2 regions of the Priestia veravalensis genome follow, and region 1 is predicted to be linked to the other one. Evidence: riboswitches for the same ligand, from Rfam matches in the RefSeq annotation. Region 1 holds a riboswitch; the other holds the start of a gene.
What was found. Region 1 has a riboswitch for preQ1 ahead of AS180_RS17275 (QueT transporter family protein). Riboswitches for the same ligand answer to the same signal wherever they lie in the genome.

Region 1 (8,758 bases):
CTAGAAAAAGTTGTAGAGGAATTTTTAGAATCAGATAAGATGAAGAAACAACTTCAAGGTGATTCATATGAAGTTATTATTCAAAATGAAGCTGGGGAAAGGTTAAACTAGTTTCATAAAAAGCACCTATTTTAGGTGCTTTTTTGTGTCTACTCTTTTACAGGTTAATACAGTTCGTTCCCCTTGATATAGATGGGCGCCTAAAATTTCTAGTGAGACAATAATTCTTTTTCCATCCACTAAAATAGTTTGTTCAAAAGCTCTTAAACTTATAAAATTAAAAGTAATAGTTATCTCAAATAGATACTAGGTTGTAAAAACAAAAAGAAGTCAATCTATATTCAGATTGACCATTTAAAAGAGTAATTACATCACCCTTTTTTATTTTCTATCTCTTCTGATACTTTATGAATGCTTTTTATATTTAGAATCCATAGGATACTTACTCCTACGTAATATATGCCTATTATTGATAGATTATCTGATAAATTAACCCAAATAGGTTTTGATAAGCCAAAATGCCCCCAAATAACAGCTATAAGGAAAAAGGTTAAAGGAGTGACCAGGTGGACCATCCCATATAAAACTTTGCTAAATTTCATAATTTATTCCCCCTTAACTTTTAACAATTTCTTTCTTACTATCCATGTTTATAGGTGCACACTCCTCCATAATAAATTAAAGTGCCTGCTAAACCAACAGCATTTGAGCCTACGGCAAACTTCACTAGTAATTTAGCCGCTTCCTTATAAGCTTTCTTTTCAAGATATGCCCATAACCCACCTTCAAGTGCAGCTGTGACCATCGCTACTCCGAAATGGTCTTTTATAGCTCCTATCATACATGATTTCCAAGCTTCGTTTGATGCCGTTACCATTAAATTCCCATTTCTAGATTTTGTGTTTTCAACTGGCTGAAGACCAACCGTTAACATCTCAATTTCATCACGGACTTCCTTTCCAAATTCATCTTCAATCTTTTCAAAGTCAAATGTTCTTAGTCCATTTTCTACGACCAAAGCTTCTTCCATCAAGAACTCAAGTTGAGCTGCTAATTCCTCCACTAGTTCTTCTTCCGCAGGAAATCCTTCAGATCCTTTTGCTTGCAAAGGAAAGCAGAAAGCAACAAAAAGTGCAAGTATCAATGTTGGGACACAAGTTAATCTTATTGCTTTGTTATTTATCATTCTCCCTAACTCCTTTTTGGTATTTTATTACACAAATTTAATATTAAAGCACATTTGAACCTGCTTCATTATGAAAATATAAAAAAGGAGAATCGATTCAAATTAATACAAGATAATGGATTGATTAGGTAATAAAAGCATTAGTTAAAAAATACTAAAAACTCTTCACATTAGCATTTAAAGGGCTTTCATATAATAAATAACTTTTTTCAAATATTCATGTAGTACAGATCTAAGCTTTCCCACCAAAATCAAAACCACAAGAAAAAACCGAGAAGCATTTACATCTTCTCGGCCTACTTTTACTGTAAGAGCTTCCTATATATAATACATGAGAGAATCGTCTTGCTCACTCTGCTTGTTCATATTTTGTGCATGTAACGACTGCGTAGATTGGACCTTATTAACGCGCTTCTGACGATTGGAAAACAGTAAACAAACGGAAAGAACGGAAGCTACTAAGCCTACAATTAAGGCACTCACCTGACATTCCTCCTTTATAGAATATATATATTCTATTTTACCACTAATGTACGTAAATGAAGCCTTTTTCTCCAAAATTTCCATCTGCTTTTACAGAGTTGTTGCTTGCTTCATTTCTTCCTTCGTCTCTTTATTCCCTTTCCTACTCGATACGTAGCTATTTAGCGCCATACCAACAATAACAAGTACAATTCCAATGCACGAAACGTATGTAGGTAGCGGCATGCCAAGCAGAATCATTTCGCCAAGTAGCGCAAACAATACTTCAAGCGACTGAGTAGCTTCGACTGCTCCGAGCTTTTTCATATCACCTTTGACCATATTGGTTGCTGCAAAGAATAAGACCGTCGCAATAACGCCTGAAAACAAAGCAACCCAGCCCGATTGAATGACCTGTGAGGTGCTAGGTGGCCCAGCGGTAATCAAACCATAAATCGCTAAGATAATCCAAAACGGTAAACTTGCAATTGTCATTCCGAGCACGCGCTGGTAAGCATCTAAGCGGTTGGATACAACCACCATCATCTTACGATTGCCAAGCGGATAAGCAAAAGAAGCAACTAAAATTGGCAATGTACAAAGCAGTACGCTCACAAGCGATAGTGTTGTTGCGTGTTCAATTTGCATAATGGCGACGCCAAGTAAAATAATGAGGGCCATCGCTAAGCTTTTAAAAGGTATTTTTCCTTTTACTTGAATAGGTCCCTTACTCGTTTGAATCGTTTCATAAAATAAAGGAGCTAGAAGCGAACCTGAGATAATCGTAATTTGCCACGTTCCCGCAATTAACCAGCTCGGACCGTAAGCACTCGCATAGCAAAGCGGCGCGTAGAATAACCCAAAGCCAATCGTGCTCCACATAACCCACTGCATTGGCGCTTTTTTCATTTCCGCAAACGTAGCGGAAAGTTTTTTCCTAGCGATGACGATGATCAACAGTAGTGGAACCATAAAGAAAAAGCGTAAGGAAGCACTCCAAATCCAGCTTCCACCTTCAACTTCCATCATACGATTTAAAACAAATGTAAACGCAAAGAAAAACGCCGAGCACACGCCTAATATAATTGGCTTCAATTCCCTAACCCCCGTATGTAACACATAATAATGTAAATAAATTGTAAAACCAATATATCGCATTTTGGTTATTTATTCAACGCTATTTTTAACTCATAAAAAAGAGCCCTCACGCTCGTGATGACTCTCTACGCTAATAGCTCTCCAAGGCTTAGCCAATTTTTCTCTACGAGATTCGCTGCTTGGAGCGGTTCCTGACTTTGACACACCTCAATAATTCCTTTGTGCTCGCTTACTGATTTGAATCCTTTCTCAGACGAAAACTTAGCTACTTCCAACCGGTAAATTTTTGACTCACTGCGCTCTAGTGCTAAGAGAATTTCAGGGTTATTCGCAGCTTCTAAAAACACGCGGTGAAAGGCTTGATCTGCTTCGATGGCGCCGATGATATCATGCTTTTCCACCGCACTCTGCAGCGCAGCATTATGATGAGCTAGCGCTTTGAAATCTTCTTCTGTCAGATGCGCAACGGCAAGCTTAGTTGCCAATGCATGAAGAACGGCAACTACGGTAAACGCGTGCTTGGCTTCTTCAGGGTTTAACGAAGATACTTTAGTAATGGAGCCTGGAATCGATTCAACAAGCCCTTCATCTTCCAAGCGTTTTAACGCTTCTCTTACCGGCGTTCTGCTGACGCTAAATTTTTCAGCTAGCTCCTTATCATTCAAGCGCTGGTCCGGTGGAAACTCTAACGTAATAATTCCTTGCTTTAAAGTTTGATAAATTTCTTCTCGCAATGATAAACGTTTAATGGGTTTAATCAATTCTCTTTTCATAAAACCAATATATCAAATGCTGGAAGTTTGTTCAATTCTGTACTTAGTCACCTTTTAAGTTAGGCTTATATGTATATATTACCATTTATAAACAAAAAAAATCCGCATTGTTTTACGGACTTTTTCGAGAACTTATTATGCATACCCAAGCGCTTTTAAAGCGGCTTTGACATGCGTATAGGTTTTTAAGACTGTAAAGTTTACTTGAAGGTCTCTCATTTTTTTCGCTATAGAAGGCATGATGCCTGTTATGATTACCTGCGTTCCGGTAATGGTAATTAAATCGTGCAGATTATACATGTAAGCTACTACATCTTCATCCATTTCCAATAAACCTGAAAAATCGATAATAAAATGATCATCTTTACTTTCATCAATGTATGTTGATACTTTGGATGCAATCATATGATATCGCTGTTCATTCAAAACACCAACAATCGGTAGAACAGAAACCCCGTCTTTCACTGGAACAATTGGCGTTGACATCTCCTGCATCCTTTCATAGTAATCATAAATCACTTCTTCTTGCTTCATTTTCCCCGTAATGTCCTTTTGAATCCCAATAAAATAAAGCTCATCATCAATCCATATTGGATCAATAAATAAGTCGTTCCAAAAAGGTTGGCTTTCTTTTGTATAGTTTAAAATTTGTACATTGACCGACTTTTTTTCGCGGATAGCATCTCGAATTTTTCGTACCGTATCTCGGTCGGTATTTTCCCCTTGTAAAAAGCGGCAGTTCTGTCCTACGATTTCTTCTTTCCTGTATCCGGTCATATCCAGAAAACCTTGGTTCGCATAAACAATCGGATTATCGGGCAAAGCAGGGTTGGTTAAAATTAATCCAGTTCTTGTAAAGTCTAGGGCTTTTTTAATAAATGCTAGTTCTTCTACCTTATGATCATCATTTGCAAGCAAGCTCTTCTCTCCTTCTCAAGTATAGTATAAAACATGACTTTTACTATGTATTAACGTACTTAACAACTTCTCTCTAATTCTGTCATATCTTGTGTCTTTTTTCTATAAATTAAAACCATTTAAATATGAAAAAAGCTTACATCTCTGTAAGCTTTTGTAGTATTAATCGATTAACTTTGTAAAGTTTACGCGCTTATGAATTGCCAGCATCACTGGAATTCCAACAAGCATCACTACAAATTCACCAATCGCAGTTGTTAACCATGTTAGTAAAAATGGAAAACCTAGTGCTAAATGAAGCTCAAACGCGATGATAAACATCGTAAACGTAAAGATCAGTGTATTGGTAACCATACGAGCAACCGTGCCCTTGGCAAACTTCATCGCAAAGATCATCAGTAATAAGGAAATTAAAGATTGTCCTACGCCAAATACCAAATCATACGCCACCATTGGTGAGAAGAATAAATTGGCTAAAAATACGCCTAGCACAATTCCATACAAATACTTCTTATTAAAAATAATCAAATGATTAAACATTTCCGCAATACGGAACTGAATATTTGTAAAGCCAAACGGCTGAATAAACATCGTTACCGCAATATACATTGCCGCAATAATACCGTTGACTGCAAGTGTTCTTACATTCATGCTGCATACTCTCCTTAGTTTTTTTACGTGGGATGGTTCCGAACCACGTCTTACGCAAATACTAAAGAATCATACAGCAATAAATTATATTAGTCAAGTATCTCAACCCTCTTTCGGTTACTGATCAAAATTCAATCTAAAAAGAGTTTGGGACATAACAAAATGATGGCTTCTAAATGACGAACACTAGCTGTTCCCATCTCTTTGGTTTGTCTCAACACATTCGTTCCATTGCGCTACGGCCACTCGCTTTCCGCGGGGAGGAACCTGAACTTCCTCGCTGCGCTGCGGGATCTCCATTTTCCCTCTCTTTCCCGCAGGAGTCGAGTGTCCTACGTTCCATTCCACCCTGTTTCCAACATTGTTTTCACAATCAACCAAAAAACCTGAACGATTAAAAGTTATGAACTCTCAATCGTTCAGGTATAGTAGAGGCTGAACTACTTATGTCTCAGTCTCTTTCTGTTACTTTGATAATGTTTCTTCTTTAACGATTTTTGGAATTTTCACTTCTTGAATACGCCCTTTTTCCATTTGCTTTTTATTGATAAACCAATATACGCTTCCTACAAATAAAGCGCCGCCTACAATATTCCCAAGCGTAACCGGGATCAGATTATGTAGCAGTCCAGCTAATGATATCGTTTCAGGGTGCGGATGAAGTAAAGCCAAACCAAGGAATGTCATGTTTGCAACGCTGTGTTCATAGCCAGATGCAACAAAGGCAAACAGCATCCAAAAAACTAACATAATTTTGGCCGCATCGCTTTTGGTTCTCAAAGCTGTCCAAATGGCTAAGCAGACGAGCCAATTACATAAAATCCCTCGAAAAAAAAGTTCGCTCATTGGCAGGTTCATTTTCTTTGCTGCGGTTGTCAGTAATAAATGTGTATCGCCTACTCCTTTAAACAAACCAGTTCCAACGATTAAGAGACACAATACGAACGCTCCCAATCCGTTTCCAACAAAGCACCACAGCCAATTTTTCAACGTATCTTTCCACGTAGTAGCACCTGATAATGTACTGATTGTATAAAACATATGATTGCCTGTAAACAACTCGGCTCCGGCAAACATAACAAGTAGTAACGCAATGGCAAACGATAAGCCCATAACTAGTGAGACTATTGGTAATGATGCTTCGGCTAACGGAGCACCAACTGAAAGAGCTAATACTACACCAATTCCGACATAAGCACCTGCAAGTATAGACAACAGTAAATAGCTCGGCAATTGTTTATTCACTTGATTTGTTTTTTGACGAGCTATGTCCGTCATAGACTCGATTGACGCTTTAAACACGCTTATCCCTCCCCTATTTCGTTAAAATTCTCTGATAAATTATATAATAAAAATATTACGCGTACACTTCTTGAAGTTTGGACTTTGAGAACCAGGAGAGAGTCGCTGATTGTTTTACCACTTCTCCGACCACAATCAGCGCTGGATTACTGACTTGTTCACTAGTGGCTATTTCTACAATCGTTCGCAGCGTACCAATTAAAACCCTTTGGTTAATAGAAGTACCTTCCTCAATCACCGCCACTGGTGTCTCTATGGACTTACCACCAGCTAAAAGCTGTTCACAAATATACGGTAAGTTTTTAACTCCCATATAAATAGCAAGCGTATCAACGCCTTGAGCTAGATGATGCCACCTAATATTTTCCGGAGTTCCAGTTAAACCGTGTCCGGTCACGATTGCAAATGAACGGCTTAACTCTCGATGGGTGACAGGGATTCCAGCATAAGCAGGAGCAGCAATCCCCGCTGTAATACCGGGGATGATTTCAAACTCAATGTGATGCTTAGCTAATACTTCAGCTTCTTCGCCTCCTCGCCCAAAAATGAAAGGATCTCCACCTTTTAGCCGTACAACTATCTTTCCTTGCTGGGCGTAATGTAATAATAAATCTTGAATGACTTTTTGAGGAACACAATGATAACCAGGCGTCTTTCCGCAATACACAAGTTCTGCTCCCCCTTTTGCATAGTGTAAAAGATCAGGATTTACCAGCCGATCGTATAAAATAACATCTGCTATTTCTAAACACTTTCCTGCTTTAATGGTTAACAACTCTGGGTCGCCCGGTCCCGCTCCAACAAGATAGACTTTTCCTTGTCTCATTCTCCGCTTCACTCCTTCGGTATAACTATGATGGCATGTTTAATAGATGATTTACAACAGCTTATTAATCTTCTAACCACAGATATACAAGCTCTTCTTCAACAGATGTTCGGTATGACTTTACTAAGCCAGTATCAGGTTCATGAACACGCCCGTTGTCCAAACAAATTTTCCAATCATGCATAGGGCAAAATACCGAATCACCGCTCACTATTCCTTCACTTAATACGCCACCTTTATGAGGACATCGGTTATCAACGGCCTGAATTTTACCGCTTGATAGCTTAAAGACAGCAATTTCTTTTTGATTCACTTTCACGGTTTTACCTAGGCTTTCTGGAAAATCATGAATTGACCCAAGCAACACTTTTGTTATGTTTTTGTTTACCATCTTTTTCTCCTCCATTTGTTTTGTTATGATGTTACAACTGTCTCAAACAATTCTTTTTTTGCTTGCTTGTTCTCAACGATTTCCTTCCATGGATCTCGATACGTAGATAAGGCTTCATCTATACGAAGGTTTAGTTTCTTTCTTTCCTCTACATTATCAAGAATAGCCTGAACGTTTTTAATACCGATTCGTTCAATCCAAGCTGAAGTACGCTCTAGATAATTTGCCGTTTCACGGTAATATTGTAGATAAGCTCCTGTAATTTCCATTAACTCTTCGTCTGTTTTCACCTTATATAGCAAATCGCCTCCTCGTAAATGAGTGCCTCCATTACCACCAACATAAATTTCCCAACCACCGTCTATTCCAATAAAGCCAATATCTTTAAAGCCTGATTCAGCACAGCTTCTTGGACAGGCCGATACAGCCATCTTTACTTTATGAGGAGTCCATAATCCTTCAAATTTCTTTTCCAGCGCAATCCCTACTCCCATCGAATCCTGCGTACCAAAGCGGCAAAATTGTTCTCCAACACACGTCTTCACCGTTCGAAGTGATTTGCCATAAGCATAACCAGAAGGCATATCTAGCTCTTCCCACACTAAAGGTAAATCTTCTTTCTTTACACCGAATAAATCTAAACGCTGTCCTCCCGTTACTTTTACAAGCGGGATGTTGTATTTATCAACCACGTCAGCAATGCGTCGTAAATCATCTGCGTTCGTGACACCTCCGTACATTCGAGGAACAACAGAATACGTACCATCCTTTTGGATATTAGCATGCATACGTTCATTTACAAATCTAGATTCTCGTTCATCTACATAGCCAGTTGGATTCACCATACCTAAGTAGTAATTCAATGCTGGACGACACTTAGAACAACCTTCTTCGTTACTCCATCCAAGCACACTCATCACTTCACGCGTATGAGATAAGCCTTTTGCTCGAATTTCCTCTACCACCTCATCTCGAGAAAGAGATGTACATCCACATATCGCTTCCTTTTGAGCTGCTCCATCAAACTCACTTCCAAGCGTGTGCTGAAGCAATTCAGCAACAAGCGGCTTACACCCTCCGCACGAACGTGAAGCACTCGTACAGGCTTTAAGCTCATCAACTGATGTACAGCCTTGATTTTGAATAGCTTC
Region 2 (8,758 bases), on a different contig from region 1:
GCAGAAGAAATTACGCCAAAAAATAAAAATAAATAATAAAAACCCCTCTAATTGAGGGGCTTTTTGTTTGTTTAGATTAAGGGTTAGTAGACCACATACCAGCTGATTTAATAAAGATACGAGGGTGTAGCTTCAGCTGTGCTACCATGATTTCCGCTAAATCTTCAGGTTGCATTACCTTTTCAGGATTACCGTCTGTTAGGTTTTCCTTATAAGCAAGCTCTGTAGCAACTGTACTTGGTGTTAAAGCAGTTACGCGAATATTGTGTTTGCGTACTTCAAGAGCAAGCGATTCTGTCAGACCTAATAAACCAAATTTTGAAGCACTGTATGCACTTGTTACAGGAGCTCCTTTTTGTCCAGCAGTAGAGGAGATATTAATGATATCTCCACTGTTTTTCTCAATCATTTGTGGTAAAACAGCTCTTGTAACGTAATAGACACCCATTAAGTTAATATCAATGATCTGCTTCCATTCTTCGGGAGATAGTTCTAAAAAGCCTCCGAATTTTCCGATGCCGGCATTGTTGATTAAAATGTCTGCTTTACCTAGTTGGTTATATAAGTAATCAACGGCTTTATTTACTTCTTCCATTGAAGATACGTCTGCTGTAGCATAAGCAACTTTTACACCCAATGCTTCGACTTCTTGTGCAACGGCTTGTAAATCAGCTTCTGTACGTGCTAGTAAGCCAAGGTTGACACCTTCTTTTGCTAAATCAAGCGCTGTTGCTCGGCCAATACCTTTACCAGCACCAGTAATGATGGCTACTTTTCCTTGTAATGATTGTCCCATCTTTCGTCACTCCTTCTTAATTAAACTATCGTTATTGCTAAAATCAGTTTGCAAATCATGCTAAATGAGTAGCTGAATAAATTAGCAATCCATCTAATCCTACAAAATGTAGAGAACCATTGTCAAAGCTCTTGCTCTATAAGGCGGTTAAAAATACCAAGATAACTGAATAAATTTCCTGCATAGACAGAAACTATAAGGACTTGAAGAGGAACGCTGTGCCGTTTGGAAAATGGAGGATGACGTATGCGAATAAAAAAACTATCAGAATTAAAAAATCGATCTAAAAAGCCTAAAGAAAATGAATCACAACCAATAGCTGAATCTTCATCTTCCGATACTGAACTGTTAAAAAGCGTAAAAGATAACTTGAATGCGGTGAAAGCAGAGCTTGGAGATAGTGCTGATGTGGTTTGCCGCGAGTTTGCCATTTCAGTTCAAGAGAAATTTCGATTAGGGCTTATCTATATTGATGGATTGACGAGTGAGGATAGCGTACAAGAGTTTACCATGGAATCAATCATGCATAATCATACGAAACAGCTCGTTCATGATGATGGTGCTGTGAACATGTTTGAGTTCATTAAAAATTACAGCTTAGCAATTGGGGAAATTAAAGAGGTGACTCTTTTAGATGACGTGATTTTACATGTTTTATCAGGTGATACGGCTCTATTTATAGAAGGTTATCAAACGTGTATCATTGCTAGTACAAGAGGGTGGGGAGAAAGAGCGATTTCAGAACCACAGGCTCAAACAGTAGTGCGTGGACCAAGAGATAGCTTTACTGAAACGCTGCGCACCAATACGGCACTGGTAAGAAGACGGATTAAATCTCCTAATTTACGAATGGAGTCTCAGAAAATCGGTAAAGTAACGCAAACAGACGTAGCGATTATGTATGTAAAAGGAATAGCTGATAAGCAAGTGGTGAAAGAAGTAAAGTCCCGGCTTTCTAAAATTGATATTGACGGCATATTAGAGAGCGGATACATTGAAGAGCTTATTCAGGATGAAGATTATACTCCTTTTCCAACAATTTATAACACAGAGAGACCTGACTCAGTATCAGCAGGTCTTTTAGAAGGTCGAGTAGCAATCTTTGTAGACGGAACGCCGTTTGTGCTATTAGTCCCGGCTGTGTTTATTCAATTCTTTCAAGCTGCTGAAGATTATTATCAGCGTGCAGATATTAGTACACTCATTCGTATTATTCGATACGTCGCATTTTTCTTAGCTTTATTAACGCCGTCAGCTTATGTTGCGCTTACCACTTTTCATCAAGAAATGCTGCCGTTTAATTTGCTTGTTAGTATTGCAGCTCAGCGTGAAGGTGTCCCTTTTCCAGCCGTAATTGAAGCATTGATTATGGAAGTGGTCTTTGAAGTTTTGCGTGAGGCAGGAATTCGATTGCCAAGAGCCATAGGTTCTGCTATTTCGATTGTAGGAGCGCTCGTATTAGGGGAGGCTGCGGTACAGGCGGGGGTGGTCTCACCAGCGATGGTCATTGTTGTATCCATAACTGCCATCAGTAACTTTGTATCGCCGGCTTACGATATGGCGATTGCTGTAAGGATGCTTCGCTTTGTCTTGGTGTTTTTAGCAGCAACATTTGGATTGTTTGGAATTATTTTAGGACTTATTTTAATGATTCTACATCTGTGCAGTTTACGTTCATTTGGTATTCCATATATGACACCAATGGCTCCATTTGTAAGTAGTGACCAAAAAGATGCGCTCATTCGTCGTTCGTTAAAGAAAATGAATACGAGACCGAAGCTTATTAGCGAACAAAACGTTGTACGTGAACGGTCAAATGATGAGAATTAGCTTTTATAAAGGTGGAATAAGCATGAAACGAATCGTACTTGTATTATGCATATGTCTACTCCCACTATCAGGCTGTTGGAGTAGTCGAGAGCTAAATGAATTGGCCATCACCGTAGCGGTAGGTATTGACGAAGTAAAAGATGGAATTGAGTTAACGGTTCAAATTATTAACCCGGGCGATATGCAAGTCCAAACGCCGACGAATGGTCCCTCGGTTACTACGTACTCGATTAAAGCAGATTCTGTCATGGAAGCTCTTCGGAAAATGACAATTAAATCACCTAGAAAAATATACTTATCTCATTTACGGATGCTTGTTCTTAGTGAAGGAATTGCAAAAAGCGGAATTGCTGAAGTGTTAGATTTTTTCGCGCGAGATCATGAGGTGCGAACCGATTATTTTGTTGTGGTAGCAAAAAATTCACGCGCTTCATCCGTTTTAAATGTCTTGACAACCATTGAAAAAATTCCAGCCAATTATATGTTTGCTGCATTGGATACGTCACAAAAAGTTTGGGCGCCTACGCGAGGTGTAAAGCTGAATGAGCTTATTAGTAACTTAACGAGTCAAGGCAAACATCCTGTGTTAACCGCTGTTCTTGTAAAAGGTAACCACAAAAAAGGCGGAGATATGGCAAATATCCAGCGAGTTAATCAAAAAACCATTCTAAAATTTAAAGGTCTTGGCATTTTTAAAGGAGATGAACTTGTTGGGTGGTTTAATGAAAGTGAAAGTAAAGGATATAACTATGTTACCGGAAATGTAAAAAGTACGGTCGTTGTTATTCCGTGTGAAAAAAAAGAAAAATCCCATGACATTATTGGAGTTGAGATGCTGCGAACAAGTACGGATATTAAAAGCCGTATGAAAGGTGGAAAGCCTGTTATTGATGTGAACTTAAAGGGAGAAGCAAACATCGCTGACGTAGAGTGCCAGGTTAACTTGCAGGACCCTGCTATGATTACTGAACTAGAGAAAAAAACGGAACATGATGTGCAAGATAAAATGCGAAGAGCAATTAAGAGAGCACAAAACGAATATCAAAGTGATGTCTTTGGGTTTGGAGAAGTTTTTTACCGCCAAAACGTAAAGGACTGGAACAAGATGAAAAATCGCTGGGATGAAATCTTTGCGACAGATCTAGAAGTGAACTTAAAAGTAGATGTGCAAATCCGTCGACTTGGAACGTTGAATAACTCATACATGAAAGAGATGCAGGATTAGTGCAACATGGAAAACTTACTGCTGTTTTTAGGGGTATTCAGCTTTTTAGCATATAAGGCAATCCGCCCTCTTTATCAACAAAAACAGATAAAAGAAATCGTAATATACAGCAGCTTTTCTACTATAAGAGTGGTAATGTGGATAGCGGTTATTTTTCGAATAACCATTCCAACTCCGCTGTATGCCCTTGAGTTTTGGATGCAGTCCATCATTGATATCTTTTCTTCATTTTATTCGGTGTAGGTGTTCAATATGAGCCAAAAAGAAGTGATAAGTGGGAAACAGTTCTTTACATTAACCCATGTATTCTCCATTGGAAGTGCAATCTTAGTTGTATCTACTTTATTATTAGCTGTGGCAAAGAACATCGCTTGGATTTGTGCAATAATTGGAACAGGAAGTGGGTTAGTATTTGCGAGGCTTTTATTATGGTTAATCCAAAAATACCCTCAATCGACGCTAATTGATATAGCAAAGAAGTCTTGTGGCAAGTATGACCGAAAATCGGTAACTACCTAGTGAGGAAAGGAGAGGAAAGGAATGCATTCACGCTTAGTAATAAGCAATTTTCAACTATTCTCAATGATGCTGCTGTTCTTATTTGGAAGTGCGACCGTTGTGAGTATTGGACAGGAAGCACGTCAATCCGCATGGATTGCCGTTTTAGTAGGGATGTTAATGTACCTGCCTTTCTTTGCTCTTTTTACACTTTTATATAAAAGGCATCCAGAAGAAACGTTTCCAACAATATTAAAAATTGCTTTTGGAAAGCTAGTTGGCAAAATTATTTGCATGCTGTACGTGCTATATTTTATTTACATTGGTGCGCGTGTTCTAAGAGACTTTTGTGACCTGTTATTGTTAACATCAATGAGGGATACGCCTCTAGTTATTGTGGGCGGGGTTATGACGCTAGTTATTGCGTATGCATGCTTTTTAGAAGTTGAGCCAATCGCAAGAGCGAGTGTGTTATTGTTAGTTGTTTTTGTTGGCGTCATTGTATTAGTTTTTTTCTTACTGTTCTTTTCTGATGTTATGAACCCAGATCATATGCACCCCATTTTAGCTGAAGGAATCGGTTCAATTTTTAGAGCGGTGTTTCCGCTTATTTTGACGTTTCCATTTGGAGAAATGGTTGTTTTCTTAATGTTTAACCAGTTTATAAAAGGAGAAAAGTCTCTTAGAAAGGTGGGAACGCGTGCCGTGGTGATAGGAGGCGTTATGCTTAGTATGTTAAGTTTAATTAACTTAACTACACTCGGACAGCACTTGGTAGAATCATCGACAATCCCCCTACTTGTAACCGTACAGCAAGTGAATATTAGAGATATTATTCAGCGGATGGATACGCTAGCCATTAGTGTTCTTATTATTGGCGGTTTTGCTAAAGTAACGATTTTCGCATATGCAGCTATTTTAGGGATAAAAGATATTTATCAAACCAGGAGTCACAAGCTATCACTCCTTTTGGTTACGGTATCCATTCTGACTACGACTATTTTTATGTCGGATAATTTTGTTAAACATTTAGAGATAGGTTTGAAAATTGTACCAGTTTGGATTCACATTCCCATGCAGTTTGTCATTCCAATCGTAACGCTGGTGATGATTCAATTGAAAAGTAGGAAGAAAAGTAGAAGTACATAGTAATTTTAAATGGAGTATGATATAGTTAAAAGCGAAAATTGAAAGAAGAAATGCCGTGCTCTATGTGCGGGAGAGGTTCGTAAACTCCCTCTATAAAAAACTAAGATCATCAGTGAGATGACAAATGGCGCCGATTTTAGGGGCTTTTTTCCTGTTTCTTTTTTAATATAAGAAAGGGATTCTTAGTTAAGGGAGATTGCAAACGAAGCAATCTCTTTTTTTATATGATCTAAACAACGGAATGTTTTCTTCTTTGACTTTATAAAGGAAAAGGAGACAAAAAAATGAAAAACGAAAAAGCAATTGTTGTATTTAGCGGTGGACAAGATAGTACGACTTGTTTATTTTGGGCGCTAAAAAATTTTAAAGAAGTGGAAACTGTTACGTTCGGCTACGGTCAGCGTCATAGTAAAGAGATTGAGGTTGCAGAAGCCATTGCAAAAGATCTTGGTGTGAAGCACACAATTTTAGATATGTCGTTGTTAAGCCAACTAGCGCCTAACGCACTAACAAGAGATGATATTGACATTAGCCAAGAGGAAGGGGAGCTACCGACAACGTTTGTGGACGGACGCAACCTTCTCTTTTTATCATTTGCGGCTGTATTAGCTAAAAATAGCGGTGCACGTCATTTAGTAACAGGTGTATGCGAAACAGATTTTTCAGGGTATCCAGACTGCAGAGATGTGTTTGTTAAATCGCTAAACGTAACGCTGAATTTATCAATGGATTTTGAATTTGTTATTCACACACCGTTAATGTGGATTGATAAAGCAGAGACATGGGGACTAGCGGATGAACTAGGTGCGCTTGACTATGTACGTGAACATACATTAACTTGCTATAACGGTATTATTGCAGATGGGTGCGGAGAGTGTCCTGCATGTAAACTTCGCAAGAGAGGTCTAGAACAATATCTTGACACGAAACAAGGAGGGGAACAGTAATGCTTCAGCAAATTTACCCACAGGTAGCACATCCTTATTCGTACGAATTAAATAAAGACATGAATTTTGCCGCTGCGCATTTTGTTCCTCATGAGTCAGCAGGAAAATGTCAGCAGGTTCATGGCCATACGTATTTTGTTAATTTAACTATTGCAGGTGATGAATTAGATTCATCAGGCTTTTTAGTTAACTTTGCTACGTTGAAAAAAATTGTTTCTGGTCAGTTCGATCATACGCTTTTAAATGATCATAAAGAGTTGTTTAATGAAGAGGATGCGAATGATTTTCCAACATCTGAAGTTATTGCTCGGAAAATTTATGAACTTGTACAAGCTCACTTAGATGAACTTGAAAATAAGCCAGCATGCGTGCAAGTGTTTGTTCGTGAAACTCCTACAAGCTATGTTGTATATCGTCCAAAGAAGGTGAAGCGAGATGAATAATAAGGTTCCTGTTCTCGAAATATTTGGTCCAACGATTCAAGGAGAAGGAATGGTTGTGGGCCGAAAAACAATGTTTGTGCGCACAGCTGGCTGTGATTACTCATGCAGTTGGTGTGATTCGGCATTTACTTGGGATGGGTCAGCGAAAAGTGACATCCGTCAACTGACGGACGAAGAGGTCTGGCATGAATTGCAAACCTTAGGAGGAGACCGCTTTGACCATGTAACTATTTCAGGAGGGAATCCAGCGCTGTTGAAATCTTTAGATAAACTGATTGATCGCTTGCATGATCATCAAAAGCAAGTCGCGCTTGAAACTCAGGGAAGTCGCTTTCAAGAGTGGTTTTATAAAATTGACGATTTAACTCTTTCACCCAAGCCACCAAGCTCGGGAATGAAGACAAATTACGAAGTGTTGGATGATATTGTTGAACGCTTGCAAAACAATGGACGTAGTCAACATATTAGCATTAAAGTGGTTGTGTTTGATGAAACGGATTTCGATTATGCAAAACACATTCATCAGCGCTATCCATCAGTGCCATTCTTTGTTCAAGTAGGAAATGATGATTTGACAACAACGGATGACGATGCGTTAACTCGTAAATTATTAGGGAAGTATGAGTGGCTAATTGATCTTGTTGTAGCTACAACAGATATGAATAATGTACGCGTATTGCCGCAGGTTCATGCACTTGTATGGGGAAATAAAAGAGGCGTGTAAGCGTTCTTTAAAAAATTTACAAATAAAATACAAAAACAAATATGTACAAAATGAAAAAACGCTGTTAGAATGACAATCGTAGAAAGAGAGGAAACACACATGAGTGGTCGTAAAGAAGAGGAATTAGAAGGTGTAACGCTTTTAGGTAATCAAGGAACAAAGTACTTGTTTGAGTATTCACCAGAAATTTTAGAGGTGTTTGATAACAAGCATCCAAATCGAGATTATTTCGTTAAATTTAATTGTCCAGAATTTACAAGCTTATGTCCGCAAACAGGACAGCCTGATTTTGCTACAATCTATATTAGCTATATACCTGATGAAAAAATGGTTGAAAGTAAGTCTTTAAAGCTTTATTTGTTTAGTTTCCGAAACCATGGTGATTTCCATGAAGATTGTATGAATATTATTATGAATGACTTAATCGAATTAATGAATCCACGTTATATTGAGGTATGGGGGAAATTTACGCCACGTGGTGGAATTTCCATTGATCCATATACAAACTATGGTCGTCCAGGCACAAAGTATGAAGAAATGGCTTCTTATCGATTAATGAATCACGATTTATATCCAGAAACGATTGATAATCGTTAATGAAAGCAGGTTGTCTTAACAACCTGTTTTCCGATGTAAACAACAACAAGGTGAGAAGGTGAAAGAATGTCACAAAGATCAGCATTAGTACTAGGAGCAAGTGGCCTTATTGGTCAAGAACTTTTACAGTTGCTTTTAGATAATCGCTCATATAGCCATGTGACAGTACTTGTTCGAAAGGCACTGCCGGTTGAACATGAAAAGCTACGTCAGCTCGAAATTGATTTTGCAGAGCTTGAAAAGTATGAGAAAGATTTTGCAGTTGATGATGTATATTGTTGTTTAGGCACAACGATGAAGAAAGCAAAAACAAAATCGAAATTTATTAAAGTGGACTATGAATTCCCACTAAAAGCAGCAAAATGTGCCGAAGCAAATCGCTGCCAAAACTTTTTAACCGTTACAGCAATTGGTGCTGATCTTCGTTCCCCTTTCTTTTACAGTAAGGTAAAAGGTCAGGTGGAAGAAGATATTGCGAGTCTGTACATTCGATCTACGCATTTCTTCCGTCCATCGCTACTATTAGGCAAACGCGATGAGTTTCGTTTG

Region 2: it holds a riboswitch for preQ1, as region 1 does, so the genes downstream of both, queC (7-cyano-7-deazaguanine synthase QueC) here and AS180_RS17275 (QueT transporter family protein) in region 1, are expected to answer to the same signal.

Annotation. Positions count from the first base shown of each region.
Region 1 is NZ_KQ758686.1:11,099-19,856, reverse strand. Features, by position in the region: gene AS180_RS17305 (DUF4030 domain-containing protein) at 1-111, shown strand, start outside; gene AS180_RS17300 (hypothetical protein) at 372-602, opposite strand; gene AS180_RS17295 (hypothetical protein) at 641-1,108, opposite strand; gene AS180_RS22775 (hypothetical protein) at 1,505-1,669, opposite strand; gene AS180_RS17290 (DMT family transporter) at 1,760-2,743, opposite strand; gene AS180_RS17285 (GntR family transcriptional regulator) at 2,872-3,519, opposite strand; gene AS180_RS17280 (YtvA family blue-light photoreceptor) at 3,655-4,437, opposite strand; gene AS180_RS17275 (QueT transporter family protein) at 4,600-5,088, opposite strand; PreQ1 riboswitch class I at 5,097-5,141, opposite strand; gene AS180_RS22770 (hypothetical protein) at 5,275-5,436, opposite strand; gene AS180_RS17270 (formate/nitrite transporter family protein) at 5,554-6,390, opposite strand; gene cobA (uroporphyrinogen-III C-methyltransferase) at 6,446-7,216, opposite strand; gene nirD (nitrite reductase small subunit NirD) at 7,281-7,607, opposite strand; gene nirB (nitrite reductase large subunit NirB) at 7,631-8,758, opposite strand, start outside.
Region 2 is NZ_KQ758702.1:3,106-11,863, forward strand. Features, by position in the region: gene AS180_RS23690 (DUF6254 family protein) at 1-36, shown strand, start outside; gene AS180_RS18810 (3-ketoacyl-ACP reductase) at 77-796, opposite strand; gene AS180_RS18815 (spore germination protein) at 1,043-2,626, shown strand; gene AS180_RS18820 (Ger(x)C family spore germination protein) at 2,649-3,851, shown strand; gene AS180_RS18825 (hypothetical protein) at 3,858-4,094, shown strand; gene AS180_RS18830 (GerAB/ArcD/ProY family transporter) at 4,104-4,370, shown strand; gene AS180_RS18835 (GerAB/ArcD/ProY family transporter) at 4,392-5,498, shown strand; PreQ1 riboswitch class I at 5,565-5,608, shown strand; gene queC (7-cyano-7-deazaguanine synthase QueC) at 5,783-6,445, shown strand; gene queD (6-carboxytetrahydropterin synthase QueD) at 6,445-6,888, shown strand; gene queE (7-carboxy-7-deazaguanine synthase QueE) at 6,881-7,612, shown strand; gene queF (preQ(1) synthase) at 7,712-8,209, shown strand; gene AS180_RS18860 (oxidoreductase) at 8,276-8,758, shown strand, end outside.